2 regions of the Bradyrhizobium lupini genome follow, and region 1 is predicted to be linked to the other one. Evidence: predicted binding sites of a transcription regulator. Region 1 holds the regulator's gene; the other holds the start of a gene.
What was found. Region 1 encodes LexA, which represses DNA repair genes until DNA is damaged. Its sites were predicted from a motif close to TGTTCNNNNTGTGTTCNG; they were not measured.
Positions count from the first base shown of each region.

Region 2: AB3L03_RS36870 (single-stranded DNA-binding protein) is a predicted target of LexA. The motif match lies at 1,634-1,651, and genes of this name have one in related genera.

Region 1 is NZ_CP162553.1:7,552,765-7,556,420, reverse strand. It holds partial or broken gene glp (gephyrin-like molybdotransferase Glp) at 1-1,099, shown strand, start outside; gene lexA (transcriptional repressor LexA) at 1,276-1,977, shown strand; gene AB3L03_RS36350 (hypothetical protein) at 2,471-2,905, shown strand; partial or broken gene AB3L03_RS36345 (ComEC/Rec2 family competence protein) at 3,044-3,656, opposite strand, start outside.
Region 2 is NZ_CP162553.1:7,657,224-7,660,879, forward strand. It holds gene AB3L03_RS36860 (outer membrane protein) at 1-342, opposite strand, end outside; gene AB3L03_RS36865 (outer membrane protein) at 573-1,355, opposite strand; gene AB3L03_RS36870 (single-stranded DNA-binding protein) at 1,815-2,312, shown strand; gene gyrA (DNA gyrase subunit A) at 2,683-3,656, shown strand, end outside.

The DNA of each region.
Region 1 (3,656 bases):
ACGTCGTGGCGCGGCGCACGCAGCCGCCGCAGGCGATGTCGGCGATGGACGGCTACGCGGTGCGCGCGGCCGATGCCGCGACGATCGATTCGGAGCTCACCGTCATCGGCGAAGTCGCAGCGGGCCGACCGTTCGAGGGGACGGTCGGAGCCGGCGAGGCCGTGCGGATCTTCACCGGCGGCGTCGTTCCCTTTGGCGCGGACGCCGTCGTGATCCAGGAGGACACGGTCGCCGCCGGCAAGCGGATCACGATCAAGGAAGCCGCAATCGCCGGCCGGCACATCCGCCCCGCCGGCGTCGATTTCCGCGAGGGCGACGTGCTCCTGCGCAAGGAAGCCGTTTGACCGAGCGAGACCTCGCGCTCGCCGCCGGGATGGATCATCCGCACCTTGCCGTTGTCAGGCGTCCGAAAGTCGCGATTCTCGCCACCGGCGACGAGCTGGTGATGCCGGGCACCACGCCCGGCCACGGCCAGATCGTCTATTCCAACGGCTACGCCCTGCACGCGCTCGCCCGCAGCGAGGGCGCCGAGACCATCGACCTCGGTATTGCCGCCGACACGCTGGAGGCGACCACCGCCGGCATCCGCCGCGCCCGCGAGAGCGGCGCCGACGTCCTGATCACGACCGGCGGCGCATCGGTCGGCGACCACGATCTGGTCCAGCAGGCACTGCGGGACGAAGGCATCGCGATGGCGTTCTGGAAGATCGCGATGCGGCCAGGCAAGCCAATGATGCACGGGCGACTCGGCGCAATGGGTGTGATCGGCCTGCCGGGCAATCCCGTATCGTCCTACGTGTGCGCTTTCCTGTTCATGGTGCCGCTGATTCGCGCCCTGTCGGGCCGTTCAGTGATTCACCATCGCCGTGAACGCGCCGTGCTCGGCCGCGACGTCGGCGCCAACGACCAGCGCGAGGACTATCTGCGCGCGCATCTTGAGGAGCGTGACGATGGCACACGCGTCGTTGTTCCCGTCAATCATCAGGACTCTTCGCTGCTTGCAGATCTCGCTGCAGCACAGGTACTTCTCGTCCGCGCACCATTCGCGCCGAAGGCCGAAGCCGGCACGGCTTGCGAAGTGTTGCGGCTCCCCGTCTGAGCGCCCCCGCAACGCGCGTTCCGCGCACTTTGCTCTGTTCACGGTAAATTAAGCAGTTGCGGAACATGTATCGAACATATAGTGTCTGTTCATGATTTGTTTCGAGCATGCAGCGGCTTATGGCCGAATTCAGCGTCTCGGAATCGGACGACATCAACCGGGGGACTTTGGTCGAGATGTTAACGCGCAAACAATACGAGCTTCTGCGGTTCATCAGTGAACGTCTGAAGGAAAGCGGCGTGCCGCCCTCCTTCGACGAGATGAAGGATGCGCTCGATCTGCGCTCGAAGTCGGGCATCCATCGCCTGATCACGGCGCTCGAGGAGCGTGGCTTCATCCGACGCCTGCCCAACCGCGCCCGTGCGATTGAAGTCATCAAGCTGCCGGAGCTCCAGGCAGCCGCTGGCAGCCGCCGCGGCTTCACGCCGAGCGTCATCGAGGGCAATCTCGGCAAGGTGCGTGCGAGCGCGAGCCTGCCCGCTGACGAGGGCGAACGTCCCGTCGCGGTGCCGGTGATGGGCCGCATCGCGGCCGGCACGCCGATCGAGGCGTTGCAGACCCGCAGCCATACTATCAGCGTACCGCCTGACATGCTCGGCTCGGGCGAGCATTACGCGCTGGAAGTGCGCGGCGACTCGATGGTCGAAGCCGGCATTCTCGACGGCGACATGGCCCTGATCCAGCGCAACGAGAGCGCCGATACCGGCGACATCGTGGTGGCGCTGATCGACGACGAGGAAGCGACGCTGAAGCGCTTCCGCCGTCGCGGCGCCTCGATCGCGCTCGAGCCCGCCAACGCGGCCTATGAGGTCCGCATCCTGCCGCCCAACCGGGTGAAGATTCAGGGCAAGCTGATCGGGCTTTACCGGAAGTACTGATACCGGGAGTCTTTCTATCGGCAGTACTTCATATCGGAAGCACTTCATGCCGGAGGTGCTTGGCGCCTCGCGCGCTTCCGATCGGCATCGCCGGTCAGAGATTGGAGCGGATCATCGTCCGCTCCGGCTGGATAGCCTTTCTGGTTCTGCACAGACTATCCGGCCCCTCCTCCAACGCTGGCTCCTCGCCACGCCGACGAAGCAGCACCGCTTCAAGCAGCACCGCTTCGCGGCTCGGTTGTTCGAGGAAACAGCGACCAGCGGTCAAGTTCGGCCGTTGCAGCCAAGTTGGCAATGTTCGCGTACGCGCCTCCCGAATGCATCGCGGCGAGCTTTGTTCCTATTGAATTCGGGAAAGATAATGTGATCGCGGCTTGCGGAAGCCAGCCGCAGATTTGCCCACAACCAAGCAGAGCGTTCGTGCTTCCACTCTGATAGAGGCCTGCGCCTCGATAAGAGACGCGGGTTGCTATCCCAGCATGAGGAGCACCCGATGTGTGACTACAGCCTACATGCCGTCGCGTCGCGCCCCGCCGAAGTCGGCGAGACGATCGTCACGACAAGCTTCCGCGGCACCTCGACGCGCGGCTTCGCCTCTGCAGCCGATCCGTCTGTTGCCGTCTGCCTGCTGCCGGGGACGGAGCTCGCCTTCGCCGACGACGTCCGCTACGACAATCGCTGGATCTGGACGCGCACCATCAATTCCCGCGTGGGCAAGTTCGGCAAGATCGATCCGCACGTTCCCGACCGCCATCATGATGCGATCGAATTCCCCGACGGCAAATACGTGCTGGTGACGCAGCTCGTCGAAGGCCAGCGCGCGACGGTGCTGCAACTGCCGGTGACTCAGTCGGTCACCGAGCGCGAGCACAAGGCGCAGATCACCGCCGACAGGCAGCCGACCGTCACGCACCTGCCGATCGGCTGACAGAGCCGCCCTCCGGCTACGAAGTCGGAGGTCAGGATTGAATCGCCATCGCCGGCCGTGGCCGGCGAGATGGTGTGGTTTGCACCCCGCAGATCCGAACGGACGCACCGAACCACTGCGTTGCTCCGCACCATCAGATCAATCGTCGGCTTGCAGATCGGTGTCCGCCGGCGTTGCGTCCTTGATGCGAGGCGCGGTCGACTTTGGCGCGAGGCTGCCGTCGAAATCACCCTCGCCGGCGCCGGCCGGCAACCAGGGGCGGCTCGTGCCTCTCGCCCTCACTGCCTGAACCACAAAACCGTCACCACGCTGCGTCAGCGCCAGCGCGCTCTGGCTGGCGAGCCGCTGCCGATCGACCACCATCGCCGCGCAATCGGGCGGCGCGGGACGTCGTCACCACCAGGGCGGCCCGACTGCAATCGTCTGCGAGAGCGTCGACGCGCAGTGCCAGCGCGACCAGCCTCCCGTCGGCCAGTGGCGTCACGCAGCCGGATTCGTCGCAGGACACGCCATCGGCAAGCGAGGCTCTGCCCGCATCGCGCGGATCGGCGTCGGCAGCGAGCCATTCCTTGAGCAGAAAGCTGTCCTTGTTCGTCCTGATCAGGTGCAGATATCCGTCCCTGCCCCGCACCGCGACGCTGGCGCCATCCCCGGCAATCAGGATGTCGGGCTGCCGCGCCGACAGTCCCCAGAGGATCGCTGCCAGCAGCACCAGGGCGCCGGACCAGCGCAGCGGCGTGCGCAACAAGCC
Region 2 (3,656 bases), 100 kb from region 1:
GAGGGTGGTGCTGACGAGGCCGAAGCCGGGGACGGCAACGGGGCCGGTGACCGACGCGCTGACATCAGCCCAGGAACCATCGGCCTCGACGCCGAGCACGACATTGCCGGTCTGCCAGTTGTAGCCGGCAGTACCGCCGACGAAGCCGCCCTTCATCTTCGGGTCGGTCGAGGAATTTTCCCAAGCGCCGCCACCGACGATACCGAGGTAGAAGCCGGTCCAGTTGTAGACCGAAGCCATGGCCACCGGGGCCTTGGTGTAGGGGCGCGCCGCGAGATCAGCGGCCGAAGCCGGGGCGGCGAGAGCGAACAAACAGGCCGAAGCCAACAAAACCTTTTTCATTTTCAACTAATCCCAGTCCCAGTTTCTGATTGTGCCTTCCACGATAGGGAGGGCATCGGACTCACTTGCCCAACTGATGCCGTACTTACACCAGTGAAGCCGCAAGTTGTGTCACTCAAAAGCAACAACGGTCGGAAAACGGAACGGTTATTGACCGATTAATATTGGAGAACTGCACAGCAAAAGGCCGGCGCAAGGCCGGCCTTCGAAGTGCGATATGTCCAGCGCGATCAGTACCTTGCGATGGCCGGACCGCCCCAGCGATAGTTCAAGCGCACCAGGCCCATGTCTACGTCCTGGCGAATCCGGTCGCTGCCGAATACCGCACCCGCGGGCGTTGTGAAGCCGATCGTGCGATCGCCAAGGAAGATGTGGTCGTACTCAAAGCCCAGCGACCAGTTCGGGGCGAAGCCGAATTCCAGACCGGCCCCGACCGTGCCACCCCAGCGAGTCTCCCGGGCCGAAGCCAGCAGCGCGCCCGCGCCGGGCGTACCCGCAGCAGCGTAGATGTCGTACTTGTCACCGACGACGGCGGCGCCGCCCTTCACGTAAAGCAGCACGTTGTTCCAGGCGTAACCGACCTGACCGGTGATGAGACCGAAAGCGTCGATGCGGGAACGGTTGCGATCACCCGTCACCAAAGCGGTACCAGGGAAGAGGGTGCTCACGTTGTCGCCCCGGAAGTCAGCCCAGTTGCCCTGGCCTTCCAGACCGAACACCCAATTGGCGGACTGCCAGCGATAGCCGATCTGGCCGCCGACGGTGCCCCCTGTTGCATTGTGACAGCCTTCGCCGACGAGAACGCCGGTCGCGGGCGTGACGAAGTCCCAGCACTTGTGGCTGGAGCCACCGCCGCCGTTGATGCCGATGTAGAAGCCGCTCCAGTCGTAGATGGCGGCAACCGCCGGCGGCGGGGCTTTGGTGTAGGGACGCGCGGCCATGTCCGCCGCGCTTGCGGGAGCCGACAAGCCCATCGCCACTGCACCGATTGCACAAATAAGAAGCTTATTCATTGCCAGTCTCCCCAGGTTTCGTCCGCTTCTTATTTCCCCGAAGCGGCTGATCAGGCGCGAGGGCCCATATGAACTAAGTCCGAGGCAACCGTAGCTCTACGGAGCGGCAGAGTCCGTCTCCCAAATGCAACAAGACCGGGGCAGTGCGAGTACCCATAACTTGCTGAATGTTAAGTTCTTTCTTCCATTTTTGGGAACCTACAAAGGTTCCAATCGACGTGTGCCTTTCCGCAACACATGTGGCCGATCGATCCCACGCCTTCAGATCTGTCTTCGCCAAGAACAAATCTGGAACGAACCGGAGGTCGATGCTATATGTGGGGATAACCGGAGGGGTGACGGCCTGATCGTCGTCCGCAAGTGTTCGGCGAGCGTATAGGGTCGCCTCAACAGGCACGGCGGAACGCGGGAGCGGACCGGCCTTCTTGAATTCAGTGGCATTCGGAGCGGAGAGCGGAGATGGCGGGAAGCGTCAACAAGGTCATTCTGGTTGGAAATCTCGGCAAGGATCCTGAAATCCGCCGCACCCAGGACGGGCGGCCGATCGCCAATCTGAGCGTCGCGACCTCGGAGACGTGGCGCGACAAGGCGACTGGCGAGCGCAAGGAAAAGACCGAGTGGCACCGCGTCGTGATCTTCAATGAAGGGCTCTGCAAGGTCGCCGAACAGTATCTGAAGAAGGGCGCCAAGATTTACGTCGAGGGTGCGCTCCAGACCCGCAAATGGACCGACCAGAGCGGTGTCGAAAAGTACTCGACCGAAGTCGTGCTCCAGGGGTTCAACTCGACGTTGACGATGCTGGACGGTCGTAGCGGCGGTGGCGGAGGCGGCAGCTTCGGCGACGAGCCGGGCGGCGATTTCGGCTCCTCCGGTCCGGTCAGCAGCGCGCCGCGGCGCCCTGTTGCCGCCGGCGGCGGTGGCCGCAACAGCGACATGGACGACGATATCCCGTTCTGAGCGATTCCGCTCCAAGAACGCGGCGCCTGATGCGGACGCCCGGCCGGATGGGCGGCGCTTCTCATCTCATGTCAGAACATCCCACTAATCGACAGGACGGGCTCGGCATTTCCGGGCCCGCTTCATGTTTGGGGTGAGCTCGGATTGCGGCTTGGCAAACGCGCCGACGCGGCAAGCTCACCGCGCGGCTTTCCACGCGTGAGCGGCGATTTTGCAAGGCCGATGCGAGTGCTGTCCGAGACACCGCTCGCAAGGGCTTAAGTTGTTGGAAAAATAGGCGGAACAAGCGCTTCCCAGAACGCCGCGAGGGTGGTTATCAGAGGCTCGATGCGCTATATGATTCCCAGATAAAACCTCACCGGATTTCCCCTTGGCTGACGACGACGACAAGCCCGGCGACCAGCCGGCGCAACCCTCGGATATTCGCCCCGTCTCCATCTTCGAGGAGATGAAGAAGTCCTATCTCGACTACGCCATGAGCGTGATCGTGGCGCGGGCGCTGCCTGACGCCCGCGATGGCCTGAAGCCGGTGCATCGCCGCATCCTGTACTCGATGAACGAGCAGGGGCACACGCCGGACAAGAAGTACGTCAAGTCCGCCCGCGTGGTCGGTGACGTCATCGGTAAATATCATCCGCATGGCGACCAGTCGATCTACGACGCCATGGTCCGGATGGCGCAGGACTTCTCCATGCGCGTGCCGCTGATCGACGGCCAGGGCAATTTCGGCTCGGTCGACGGCGATCCCCCGGCTGCCTATCGTTATACCGAAGCCCGATTGACGAAGGCGGCGCTGGCTCTGCTGGCCGACATCGACAAGGACACGGTCGACTTCCAGCCGAACTACGACAACAACGAGACCGAACCGTCGGTCTTGCCAGCCAAGTTCCCGAACCTTCTCGTCAACGGCGCCGGCGGCATCGCGGTCGGCATGGCGACCAACATCCCGCCGCACAATCTCGGCGAGGTCATCGACGCCTGCGTCGCGCTGATCGACAACCCCGCGCTCACCATCGACGAGCTCATCAACATCGTGCCGGGACCCGACTTCCCGACCGGCGGCGTCATCCTCGGACGGCAGGGCATCCGCGCCGCCTATCACCTCGGCCGCGGCTCGGTCATGATGCGCGGCAAGGTCGCGATCGAGACCATCCGCAAGGAGCGCGAGGCGATCATCATCACCGAGATTCCCTACCAGGTGAACAAGGCGACGATGGTCGAGCGCATCGCCGAGTTGGTCAAGGAAAAGAAGATCGAGGGCATCGGCGACCTGCGCGATGAATCCGATCGCGACGGCTACCGCGTCGTCATCGAATTGAAGCGCGACGCCGTGCCGGATGTGGT